DNA from 3 places in the Staphylococcus gallinarum genome. Region 1 is predicted to be linked to each of the others. Evidence: riboswitches for the same ligand, from Rfam matches in the RefSeq annotation. Region 1 holds a riboswitch; each other region holds the start of a gene.
What was found. Region 1 has a riboswitch for S-adenosylmethionine ahead of metK (methionine adenosyltransferase). Riboswitches for the same ligand answer to the same signal wherever they lie in the genome.
Positions count from the first base shown of each region.

Region 2: it holds a riboswitch for S-adenosylmethionine, as region 1 does, so the genes downstream of both, JN168_RS09895 (methionine ABC transporter ATP-binding protein) here and metK (methionine adenosyltransferase) in region 1, are expected to answer to the same signal.
Region 3: it holds a riboswitch for S-adenosylmethionine, as region 1 does, so the genes downstream of both, JN168_RS01740 (aminotransferase class I/II-fold pyridoxal phosphate-dependent enzyme) here and metK (methionine adenosyltransferase) in region 1, are expected to answer to the same signal.

Region 1 covers NZ_CP069082.1:1,136,380-1,140,603, forward strand. Annotated here, with positions in the region: gene pckA (phosphoenolpyruvate carboxykinase (ATP)) at 1-1,483, opposite strand, end outside; SAM riboswitch class I at 1,650-1,762, shown strand; gene metK (methionine adenosyltransferase) at 1,872-3,068, shown strand; gene JN168_RS05350 (NERD domain-containing protein) at 3,160-4,068, shown strand.
Region 2 covers NZ_CP069082.1:2,096,806-2,101,029, forward strand. Annotated here, with positions in the region: gene JN168_RS09885 (MetQ/NlpA family ABC transporter substrate-binding protein) at 1-650, opposite strand, end outside; gene JN168_RS09890 (methionine ABC transporter permease) at 673-1,368, opposite strand; gene JN168_RS09895 (methionine ABC transporter ATP-binding protein) at 1,361-2,386, opposite strand; SAM riboswitch class I at 2,470-2,577, opposite strand; gene JN168_RS09900 (thioredoxin family protein) at 2,633-2,932, opposite strand; gene JN168_RS09905 (toprim domain-containing protein) at 2,929-3,321, opposite strand; gene gcvH (glycine cleavage system protein GcvH) at 3,618-3,998, opposite strand; gene JN168_RS09915 (arsenate reductase family protein) at 4,173-4,224, opposite strand, start outside.
Region 3 covers NZ_CP069082.1:417,576-421,799, reverse strand. Annotated here, with positions in the region: gene JN168_RS01745 (D-lactate dehydrogenase) at 1-949, opposite strand, end outside; gene JN168_RS01740 (aminotransferase class I/II-fold pyridoxal phosphate-dependent enzyme) at 936-2,123, opposite strand; SAM riboswitch class I at 2,190-2,298, opposite strand; gene JN168_RS01735 (aggregation-promoting factor C-terminal-like domain-containing protein) at 2,420-3,181, opposite strand; gene JN168_RS01730 (PTS sugar transporter subunit IIC) at 3,738-4,224, opposite strand, start outside.

The DNA of each region.
Region 1 (4,224 bases):
CTGATTTGCTCCAAGCGTTAATTGGGTTTAATAATGTTTGAGGTACATCTTCGACATGAATTGGAATATTTAATCCGATCATATCATCTTTAATGTATTCAGCATCTTTAAGTTTACCTGTAATGGCTTGGTTTACCATTTGTCTAGTGTAGTTTAAGCTGATTCTTCTACCAACACCATATTTACCACCAGTCCAACCAGTGTTTACGAGATAGACATCAACATCATGTTTATCGATTAGGTCTCCGAGTAAATCTGCATATACCTTTGCATTTAATGGCAAGAAAGGTGAGCCGAAGCATGTTGAGAATGATGGTTCAGGTTCTGTAACGCCACGTTCAGTACCTGCTAATTTAGCAGTGAACCCACTTAAGAAATGATACATTGCTTGATCTTTAGATAATTTGGAAATTGGAGGTAATACACCAAATGCATCTGCAGTTAAGAATATAATTGTATTAGGATGTGCAGCTTTTGATGGTGTTACAATGTTATCAATATGATTGATAGGGTATGCAGCACGTGTATTCTCTGTGTATTTATTATCATCGAAATCTACATCACCGTCTTCATCAACGACAACGTTTTCTAAAATTGTTCCATACTGGATAGCGTCGTAAATTTGTGGTTCCTTTTTATATGAAAGGTTAATTGCTTTTGCATAACAACCACCTTCAATATTGAAGATTCCGTTGTCATTCCATCCGTGCTCATCATCACCAATTAATTTACGTGTAGGATCTGCGGATAACGTTGTTTTACCTGTTCCTGAAAGACCGAAGAATAGTGCAACATCGCCTTTTTCGCCGACGTTAGCAGAGCAATGCATACTCATAATATTATCTTTCGGCAACAGGTAATTCATTACAGAGAAAATACCTTTTTTCATTTCACCTGCATATTCAGTACCACCGATTAAAATAACTTTGTGTTTAAATGAAGTAATGATAAATGTTTCAGAATTTGTACCATCTACTTCTGGATTAGCTTTAAAATGTGGCGCTGACACGATTGTGAAATTAGCTTTAATTTCTTGTGCTTCTTCTTTAGATTTTGGACGTATAAACATGTTTTGGGCGAATAAATTATGCCAAGCAAGTTCATTGATTACTGTTAACTTTAACTGTGATTCTTCGTCACTACCTGCATAACCATTAAAGACATAAAGTTCGTCCTTTTGATCTAGGTATTCAAGAACTTTGTCATATAATTTTAAAAATGTTTCCTCTTCGATAGGTTGGTTGATATTACCCCAATCGATAGAATCTCTATAAGATGGTTCTGTCACGATGAATTTGTCTTTAGGTGAACGTCCAGTATATTTACCAGTCTTTGCATTAATTGCTCCAAGTTCTGTTAATTCACCCTCACCATTATTTAAAATCTTGTTATACAATTGTGTTGTAGAAAGTTGGAATAATGATGACGTTTTGCCCAAAATGTTTTCGATTTTATTAGTGTATGTGTATGTATCTACAGCCATACTCAATCCCTCCAAAGTTATTTTTAATTGTAAGCCTTTACAATTAAAAAGTATAACACATATGATTTATTAGTACACATCATTTTAAAGGGAATTTAAAATTTATATTAATAAATGTTAAATTGACATTATTACTTAACTTCGGTACTATAGTCATTAACGGATTCTCTTATCCTGAGAGGTGGAGGGACATGGACCCAATGAAGCCCAGCAACCTCTTCTTAATACGAAGAAAGGTGCCAAACCGTTTGCAGACAAATACCGTCTGAACGATAAGAGCGAATGGACGTATTAGGGCCTTCTCTCTATTTAATATAGTGAAAGGGCCCTTTTTTAATGAGCTCACAGTATAGAGAATATTCGTAATTTAAAACTAAAGGAGCAAATTATGACTTATAATAGAAGATTATTCACATCAGAATCTGTAACAGAAGGACATCCAGATAAAATTGCCGACCAAGTTTCAGATGCGATTTTAGATGAAATATTAAAGGATGACCCAAATGCACGTGTAGCTTGTGAAACGACAGTTACGACTGGTATGGCGTTAATTTCAGGTGAAATATCAACAACTACTTATGTTGATATTCCTAAGGTAGTAAGAGAGACAATTAAAGAGATTGGCTATACGCGTGCTAAATTTGGTTATGATAGTCAAACAATGGCAGTATTAACAGCGATAGACGAACAATCACCTGACATCGCTCAAGGTGTGGATACCGCATTAGAATATCGCGATGATTTATCTGAGGCTGAAATAGAGGCGACAGGTGCCGGAGACCAAGGCTTAATGTTTGGCTATGCAACAAATGAAACAGATACTTATATGCCATTGCCAATTTTCTTATCTCATCAATTATCTAAACGTTTATCAGACGTAAGGAAGGATGGCATATTAGACTATCTTCGCCCAGATGGTAAAGTGCAAGTAACTGTTGAATATGATGAACATGATAAACCAAGCCGTATTGACACAATTGTAGTTTCTACGCAACATGCTGAAGATATTGAATTAGAACAAATTCAAAATGATATTAAAGAGCACGTTATTTATCCAACAGTTCAAAAAGATTTACTAGATGAACAAACAAAATTCTACATCAATCCTACTGGTCGATTTGTAATTGGTGGACCTCAAGGAGATGCGGGCTTAACAGGTCGTAAGATTATTGTAGATACGTATGGCGGATATGCACGCCATGGTGGTGGATGCTTTAGTGGTAAGGATCCTACAAAAGTTGACCGTTCAGCAGCATATGCAGCACGTTATGTAGCTAAGAACATTGTTGCAGCAGGATTAGCTGATAAATGTGAAGTGCAACTTGCTTACGCAATTGGTGTTGCAGAGCCAGTTTCTATATCAATCGATACATTTGGTACAGGCAAAGTGAATGAAAGTGTGTTAGTTGAAGCGGTTAGAACTCACTTTGATTTAAGACCGGCAGGAATTATAAAAATGTTAGATTTAAAACATCCTATTTATAAACAAACTGCAGCATATGGTCATTTTGGTCGTACGGATGTGTTGTTACCATGGGAGAAACTTGATAAAGTCAACTTATTGAAAGATTCTGTACAAGCATAATAAATTGCCTTAAGTGTAGAGTTTACACTCGAATAAACAGATGATTTCCATTATAATAAAGTTACTGATCACATAAAGGAGCGTTATTGTTATGAACTCATTGGGACCTTTAGAAATTGGTTTAATCGTGGCAATTATCGTAGCAATTATTTGTTTGATTTTATTTATTGCTGCTTTAAACAGTAAGAAGAAAGCACAGAAAAAGATTGAAGAACAATATCAATCTAAAGAACAAAAGTTAAAAGAAGCACACGAAGAAGAATTAGAAAAAGAAAGAATCGAAAATAAAAAGACTGTTACAAAACAAAAAGAAGAATATGATGCGACAGTCAATACTAAAGATAGAGAAATTGATGCACTGAAACTTTTCTCAAAAAATCATAGTGAGTATGTAACAGATATGAGATTGATTGGTATTCGGGAACGCTTAGTAAATGAAAAGCGAATTAGACCTGAAGATATGCATATTATGGCCAATATCTTTTTACCACGAAATGAATTTAGCGATGTGCAACATATCAGTCATTTAGTATTAACACGTACAGGGTTATATATAATCGATTCCCAATTGTTAAAAGGTCATGTCTATAATGGCATCAGTGCAAATCAATTCAAAGATCAACCAATGATTGAGCAAGTCTTCGATACATTAGATCTTGATAAGCAAAAGGCTCAAACATTAGTATTAGATCAAAATGATGATAAGAAATCATTGAATTTTGTAAATTATACTGAGCATATTAATGATATTGAAAAGTTAGCAGGCGATATTCAAACAGAATTGAACTTGAAATTCACACCGACGACTATCTTGTACTTTAATCCGAAGAATGAAGGTGCTGTTACAATCACAAACTATGCACAAAGTTCAAATTCTAAAGTGCTTGTTGGTCCAGAACAATTGGATGAATTCTTTAATAAGTTTGTCTTCCATGGTCGTATTCAATACACTGTCGAAGATTTACAACGCATTATGGATGAAATCGAATCTTTTAATTAATATCTTTGCTAAAGTAACGTAATCAATTTTCTGAAATGAATAGAGTGGTTGGGACTTAAATCATCCATTCTCAAATAAAAGAGAGCTAATCCATTGTTGATTAGCTCTCTTTTTTATATTTAAATTTGGTTCGTAATTTATGTAGATAACAAAAAA
Region 2 (4,224 bases), 960 kb from region 1:
ACAATTGAATCTTTTTGTGGACTTAATTTTTGATCAATAGCAAAGTTAGAGTTAATAATTACAGCATCTGCTTTTTGGTTTTGATAAATCTTAGGTAAGTATTCTGCAGATTGTTTGTTGTTAAATTTGATATCTTTTTTGTTTTCAGTGATATCTTTAAATGTAGCATCTTCAGGTTTTACACCTTTTTTCAATTTGATTAAGCCTTCATCAACGAAGAATTTTAAGAATCTACCTTCTTCAGCTGGGTTGTTTGATACGTAAACTGTTGCACCTTTTGGTAAGTCTTTTAAGCTTTTATATTTTTTAGAATATACAGCCATTGGTTCTAAGTGTACGTTACCAGCAGATTCAATTTTATAACCTTTGTCTTTTTTATCTGTTTTTAAATATGGTGTATGTTGGAAGAAGTTTGCATCCAATTCACCTTTATTTAATAATTTATTTGGCGTAGTGTAGTCGTTAATTGTTTTAATCTTTAAGTTATAACCTTTGTCTTTAAGTAATGGTTTAGCCTTTTCCAAAATTTCTGCATGTGGCGCTGGTGATGCTCCAACTGTAATGGTCTTATCTTTCCCGCCGCCATTACCACAAGCTGCTAAAACAAGTGCAAGAACTAAAACCGAAGCAAAACTAAATAATTTTTTCATATCGTTAAGTCTCCTTTTAATTTTATCTCTTATCTATCTTATTTGTAGCCCAATCACCAATAAATTGAATGATAAAGACAATAATAAGTATTAAAATAGTTGAAACTAAAATGACATCATTTTGGTTTCGGGTAAATCCAGTTAAATATGCCAAGTTACCTAACCCACCTGCACCAATAACTCCGGCAATTGCCGTTGAACCAACTAATGCGATGGCAGTAACCGTAATACCTGAGATTAATGCTGGCATTGCTTCAGGAATTAATACCTTTTTAACTACAGTCCAAGTATTTGCACCCATTGACCATGCTGCCTCGATAACACCTTTATCGATTTCTTTAAATGCAATTTCGACTAATCGTGCATAGAATGGTGCAGCACCGATAATTAGTGCTGGTAAAGCACCAGTAGGACCACTAATTGTTCCAAGTACTAAGCTTGTAAAAGGAATTAATAGCAATATCAAGATAATGAATGGTATCGCTCTGAACAAGTTAACAATGAACGATACAATATTATAAAATATTCTAGCTGCCTTCGAATCACTTTTAGCAGATAAGAATAATAACACACCTAAAATTAAACCAAAGATAAATGCAAATATCGTAGAAACAATTGTCATATACAATGTCTCGTATGTTGCAATCCAAACCTCACTCCATTGAACATTTGGCATTGTAATCATTTCTTGGAGTATGTCACTAAATGAATTACCCATGCTTTAACACCTCCAATGAAACATGTTGCGCTTCTAAATCATTTTTGAACTTTTCGAACTTTTCTGAATCTAATGATGGTAAATGTAATACCAAGAATCCGATGGAACCGTCTTTAGAATGTTTGATATTCGCTTCTAATATGTTCACATCAATATCATGTGTTTTTGTAATATATGAAATAAGTGGTTCAGTCGTATTATTACCTGTAAAGTTTAAACGTACGATATACGAATTATCATCAATATGTACTAAATCAGTAATAGACTCATCAAAATCATCATTTAAATCATCTTTGACAAAACGTTTTGTCACATCGTGTTGTGGGTTTTCAAAGACAGATGTGACTGCACCTTGTTCAATGACTCGGCCATTTTCCATCACGGCTACTTCATCACATATGCGTCTAATAACTTGCATTTCGTGTGTAATGATCACAATTGTTAAATTACGTTGTTCCTTGATTTTCAACAGCAAATCTAAGATTTCATCCGTTGTTTGTGGGTCAAGGGCACTCGTTGCTTCATCACATAGTAATACATTCGGCTCATTAGCCAATGCTCTTGCAATACCGACACGTTGTTTCTGACCACCAGATAGTTCTGACGGATAAGCGTCCTCTCTACCTTTCAATCCTACTAGCTCCACTAGTTCTAGTGCACGTTGTTTCGCTTCTGATCTTGAAACACCTGCAATTTCTAATGGAAACGTAATATTATTTAAAACCGTTCTTGACCATAGTAAGTTAAAATGTTGAAATATCATGCTCACTTTTTGACGTTTTTTACGTAATTCTGATTTTGATAGTTTCCCTATAGTATCGCCATCAATGATAACGTCTCCTGAAGTAGGCTGTTCGAGATTATTTAAGAGTCTGATTAAAGTACTCTTTCCTGCACCAGAAAAACCAACTACCCCAAAGATTGAGCCTGATTGAATGCTTAAATCAACATGATCTACAGCAAGTACGTCTTGTTTCTTAGTTTTGTACCTTTTCACTATTTGATTTAACTCAATCATCATAGTTGCCTCCTTGTATTGCTCTATCAATTAAAAAATGCTTTCCCTTGTTCACCGAAGAATAGAGAAAGCATTTGCCGCTTCTCTCATCTCCAAAAGTCCAACAAGACTTTTTGTGAATTGGCACCATTTCTGTTACAGACGGTTGCCGGGCTTCGTAGGGCACATCCCTCCACCTCTCGTGATAAGAGTTTCATTTATTTAATTATCAATAATCCTACCATCGCACTAGAGATTCGTCAATAACTATTTTAAATTTTCTAATAAATAAGGTACCGACTGAAATGCGTAAATACGCTTTATCTCTTGACCTTTTGACATGACTATTAGTACGGGTACAGATTGAATTTCGTGCTTTTGGCTATATTCTGGATAAAAATTCAAATCCACTTTCGTAATTGGTAATTGTAAGATTTCATTAGCGATGTCTAACATTCGTTCAGATATTTTACATGTTCCACACGTAGGTGTATAGCCAAACACCAGTGATTTCTCTTTATCATCGTGTTCATGTATATCGACACGCGTTTCTTTTGCTACGTTCATGTTAATAAACTAACCCTTTCAGCTATATAATCTATTTGAGCCTTTGCCATGCTCTCTTCATCCTTTACTTTAAATCCATTTTTTTCTAGAACTCGTGAGAGATATGGCTTTGGACATTTTGCAACTTCACAATATTGTTTATCAATTCTAATATGATGACTTTCACTTAAATAACGTTTAAACCATTTACGGATTTTTTCACCTTCATTATCTGAATCAACAAGTATATGCACTTGTTTTCCATATAATGATTCAATCATTGCATCTAATTTATCAACGCCCATTGTACCATTCGTACAAATAATTTCAATTGGCTGATCTATAACTTGCTTTACCCTCTTCTTGTCGGACTTCCCCTCGACAATGATTACTTGGTTCAGTATCGTCATGATATCCACCCTCTAAATGTTGATAGTTATTCTCTTCTATTAAGTTTTTCACATTAGTTAATAAGCATAAACATTATTTACATTTTTATCATGTAACCTTTGCACACTCTAGATAAATTTGACTATAACTTAATTGTTCACATATAGTTATTGCATCTATTTTATGCATTACCACAGCATATAACATCTTATTTTTATATTGTTAAAGATTATTCATCCGCTTAATATAATTTGCACTATTTTTACATATAAAATAAAACTCCCAGATTCAAAGGATCAAGGAGTTTCAGTCATGTTTATTCACCAATCATTTCAGAATATTGTTCTGCTGATAATAAATCTTCTAATTGGCTTTCATCACTTAATTCAATTTTAATCATCCATGCTTTTTCATATGGTGATTCATTTACAAACTCAGGGCTATCCTCTAACTCATCATTTGAGCTAAGTACTTTACCTGAAAGTGGTGCATATAATTCAGAAACAGTTTTTACAGATTCAACACTACCAAAAGTGTCGCCTTCATTAATTTCATCATCAACTTCTGGTAATTCAACGAATACGATATCTCCTAATTCGTTCTGAGCGTATTCAGTAATACCAATTGTTGCTGTATTTCCTTCGACTTTTACCCATTCATGTTCTTTAGAATATTTTAATTCGTTTGGTACTGCCACGAGTATCCCCTCCTAAATGTTATTACATATTCATGATGCCATATGAAAGGTATTAGGGCAACTATAAAGTGGGATAACATTGCACCTTCAACCGTTTTTCGCTCATTTTTATAAAGCGTTTTCATTTTTTGTAAATTTATTATGCTTTACTTGATTGCCATGATTAATATTGTCTTATAACCAAACTTGTTTATATTCGTCTTCTTTAAAGCCAACAGTCACTTTA
Region 3 (4,224 bases), 720 kb from region 1:
CATCTAAAGCATCAACTATTAAATTTTCAACAGCAGCATCCGTATAGAAAGCAATATGCGGAGATAAAATAACATCTTTACGTTCAATAAGTGAACGTAATAATTCATCTTCTAATGTGACACCACGTTGATCACTAGGAAATAGACCCTTTTCAGCCTCATATGTATCTAATGCTGCACCCTTTATAATACCTTTATCAATAGCTTCAATTAAGGCACGGGTATTCACAATCGACCCACGAGCGCAATTTATAAATACTGAACCTTCTTTAAAACTATTAAATAATGATTCATCAAATAAATAATGATTTTCATCACTTGCTGGCACGTGCACCGTAACAATATCAGCTACTTCCACTATTTCTTTAATTGTATCTTTATAACTCACGATAGATTGTAATTGTTCATTTTTCACAATATCATACGCAATTACCTTAGCACCAAAACCATTTGCAAATATTTTCGCAACTACACTACCAATACGTCCTGTACCAATCACTGCTACTGTTAAATCCTTAATAGAGCGCGATAAGATGGCAGGTTGCCAGCGAAAATCTTGTTCTGCGGTCTTTTGCTGTATATCATTAAAGTTTCTCACCAAATTTAATGCTTGGGACACAGTATACTCTGCAATTGACTCAGGTGAATATGAAGGTACGTTTGAAATGATTAAATTATACTTATTCGCCAATTCAAAATCATAACAATCATACCCCGCACTTCTTTGGGCAATTTGTTTTATTCCAAACTCATTCAATTTTTTGTAAACCACTTCGGGCAGAGGGATTTGTTGTGATACAGACACGCCATCAAAGCCTCGGACACTATCTACCGTGGATTCAGTCAATAATTGACTATCTAAATCTACAGATACTTTATGTTGTGCTGACCACGCTTCAATATAAGGAATATCTTCCTCTCTTACACCAAACAATTTAATTTTTGTCATCGCAGACACTTCCTTCTTTATGATATAAAGCACTTAATGATTGTAAACGATTAGCTGCTTCTAATAGTTGTGCATCATTCAATGCTAGTGAAATTCTGACATAATTACGCCCATGCTCGCCAAATGGGATGCCAGGAGCTACTAAAATAGATTGCTCCTCTAATAAATACTTAACAAATTGCTCACCATCATAACCTTCCGGAGTAGCTAACCATAAAAATATACCACCCTTCATTGGTTCAAATGGAATGTGTTTTTCAGCCAATTTTGCTTCAAAAAGATCTCTCCTGCGTTTAAAGGTAGCACTTTGTTCCTCTAAAAATGTATCATAATGATTTAAAGCGTATGTTGCAGCATCTTGTAACGCACCAAACATGCCTGCATGTGTGTGTGTTTGGAATTTTTTGAGCGCCTGAATCACCTCTTTATTACCTACTGCAAAACCAACTCTAAATCCTGACATATTATAGCCCTTAGATAGTGAAAATATTTCAATCGCTACATCTTTGGCTTGTGGTGATTGCAATATACTCGGGTTTTTATGATCAAAACCAAAGGCACTATATGCAAAATCATGAACAATTTTAGTTTTTGTCCCCTTAAAACGCTTTATAGCTTCATCAAATACATTTTGTGTCGCAACTGATCCCGTAGGATTATTTGGATAAGTTAAATATATCAATTTAGTATTATCTAAGACTGACTGTGCCACCTTATCCCATTCAGGTAAATAATCCGGAGAATTCAATACCAGTGGTACCGGAATTGCATCAGCCAATTTTACGCCAGCTAAATAATCTGTATATCCTGGGTCAGGCAACAACACATTTTCTCCTGGATTAACAATACACTGCGGTAAATTAACTAAACCATTTTTTGTTCCATATAAAATACATACTTCATCTTCTTTATCTAACGCTACTTGATATTGACGTTGATAAAAATCAACTATCGCTTGTTTAAAGGTATCTTTTCCATGAAATGCACCATATTTTTGGTTCTCTGGTATATGTATTGCTTTACTAAAACAATCTAAAATGCCCTTAGGTGTTTCTCCATCAGGTATACCCACTGCCATATTAATTAATGGTAAGGGGCCATGTTCTACTTTTTGTCCCATTGTCTTCCCAAAATAGCTGTCAGGTATCTGAGATAATCTTTCTGACATTACCATAAAACTGCCCTCCTTAAATAAAAAACTATATACCGAAGTTCAGCGGCATATAGTCATATCATATGTCACCTATCTCTCAAGACAAATATTGCTTGTTGGATTTAGCACAGTACGTCAATCACGTCTGTTGCTGAAGTATCATCGGGCCAATTCCCTCAACTTCTCTAGATAAGTTGCTTCATATTAAATTACTAATTATTTTATCAGAATATTCAAACTTGTCAATGTAAAAAAAGAACGACTCTAAAGAGTCGCTCTATATATAGTGTTGAATCATTTAATTATTTAATTAAATCTTACCACCAGTTATTAGCTGAACGGAAAGCTAATGCAGCTTCGATTGAACCATAACGTTCTTTAGCATAGTTGATCATACCTTGAGTTTGAGTAGCAACTGAACCAGTTCCCCAAGATTCTTTAGTTTGACCTAAACCTCTGTATCCTAATTCGTTAACAGCATTTGGGTTACCGCTTGACTCAGGTAATACGATAGTATTCCACATAGCTTCAGTACCACCAGCAGCTAAGAATTGAGCTTTAACTGATCCACCAGTTGAAGCAGCTTGTGTTTTTGCAGCTTCGTATGCTTTAGTTGCAGTGCTTGTTTGAGCAGTTTGAACGTTTGAGTTTGAAGAAGCTTTAGGAGCTTCAACTGCTTGAACTTCTACATTGCTTGATTGTTGTTGTGAACTTACTTCGTTAGATGATTTTTCGTTAGTGTTTGTAGATGCTTGTGCACTTACATCTTGTTGAGCTGAGTTTGATGAAACGTTTGTAGATGCACTTTGTGAACCTGCAACGTCATAGCTCCAAGACCATGATTGACCATCTGAATCAAATTTATATTCGAATCCGCCTAATACGAAGTCATAGTGGTAAGCACCAGCGTGTAATGGTTTTTCGTTTAATTCTGAAGCGTTGTTTTGAGCTAATTCTGCTAAGTGTGCTTTGTCGATGTTTTGCTCAGAAGCGTGCGCTTGATTTTGATCTGCTTGAGTTGCGTATCCAGTTACACCTAATGCTACTGCTAAAGATGATGCTAAAATTGTTTTCTTCATAATAAAAAAATCCTCCAAATTTAATTCTTTTCTAAAAGTAAATTATATTTTCGTTAATAAAATTATCGTATCTGCTAATATTGTTTAAAATTTATGTCTAATTTTTTGACCACAAATAATATACCATAAATTTCTCGTTTTTATATTACATGTATATAACAAAACTTTACAAAAGCAAGCTCATTATGTAACATTGCAATCTTTTTGTTTTGTTTTGTTACGCATAAACTATCAAAGATAACGCTAACATTTAATGTAAAATGTTGTTATAACAGTGTAATTTACTACTTTTTTCACATTGAGACTATTTTCTGAATTATTACAAGTATCCTTTCTGTAATACTTTTGTAATAATACAAACCGTTAAAAAATATATTTATTGGGGCAAAATTTGTAATTTTTGTTTTTTCTGAAAATTCAATCGCTAACTATCTATTACTTTCATGACGGTATTCAACTTTAATTTTACCGAAAAAATCGTCTACAGGTTTTATTACTCCTGTAGACGACTCAATTAATTGTTAACTTTATTAAGCTGTATTTTAAATTATTTTCATTATGCTAAGAATTTAAAAATATCTCGATCATATAATTTCAATACTTTCATATAGAAGGTATTAATAATATAACCAATTGTAAATGGCACTACAAAAAATGCAATAAATACCATCAACAGGCTCAATAGTGGTGAATGTTCCATAAACCTAAATGCACTAATTGGACCGACTAGTCCAATAATACCAAATCCAGCAGATTCTTTAGTACCGCCAATGCCGATAAGTGCTCCGGCAAAACCTGTGACTAAAGCAGTAGTAAAAATAGGCAATAATATGATGGGATGACGCACCATATTAGGAATCATCATTTTAACGCCACCTAAAAATATAGTAATCGGCACACCTGCTCTATTGATCTTAACAGTCCCAGCAACAAGTACTGCTTCACATGCCACTATTCCAAGTGAAGCTGAACCAGCTGCTAAACCACTAATACCTATTGCTAATGCAGTTGCAACGGTTGATATAGGTGAAATAATAATAAAA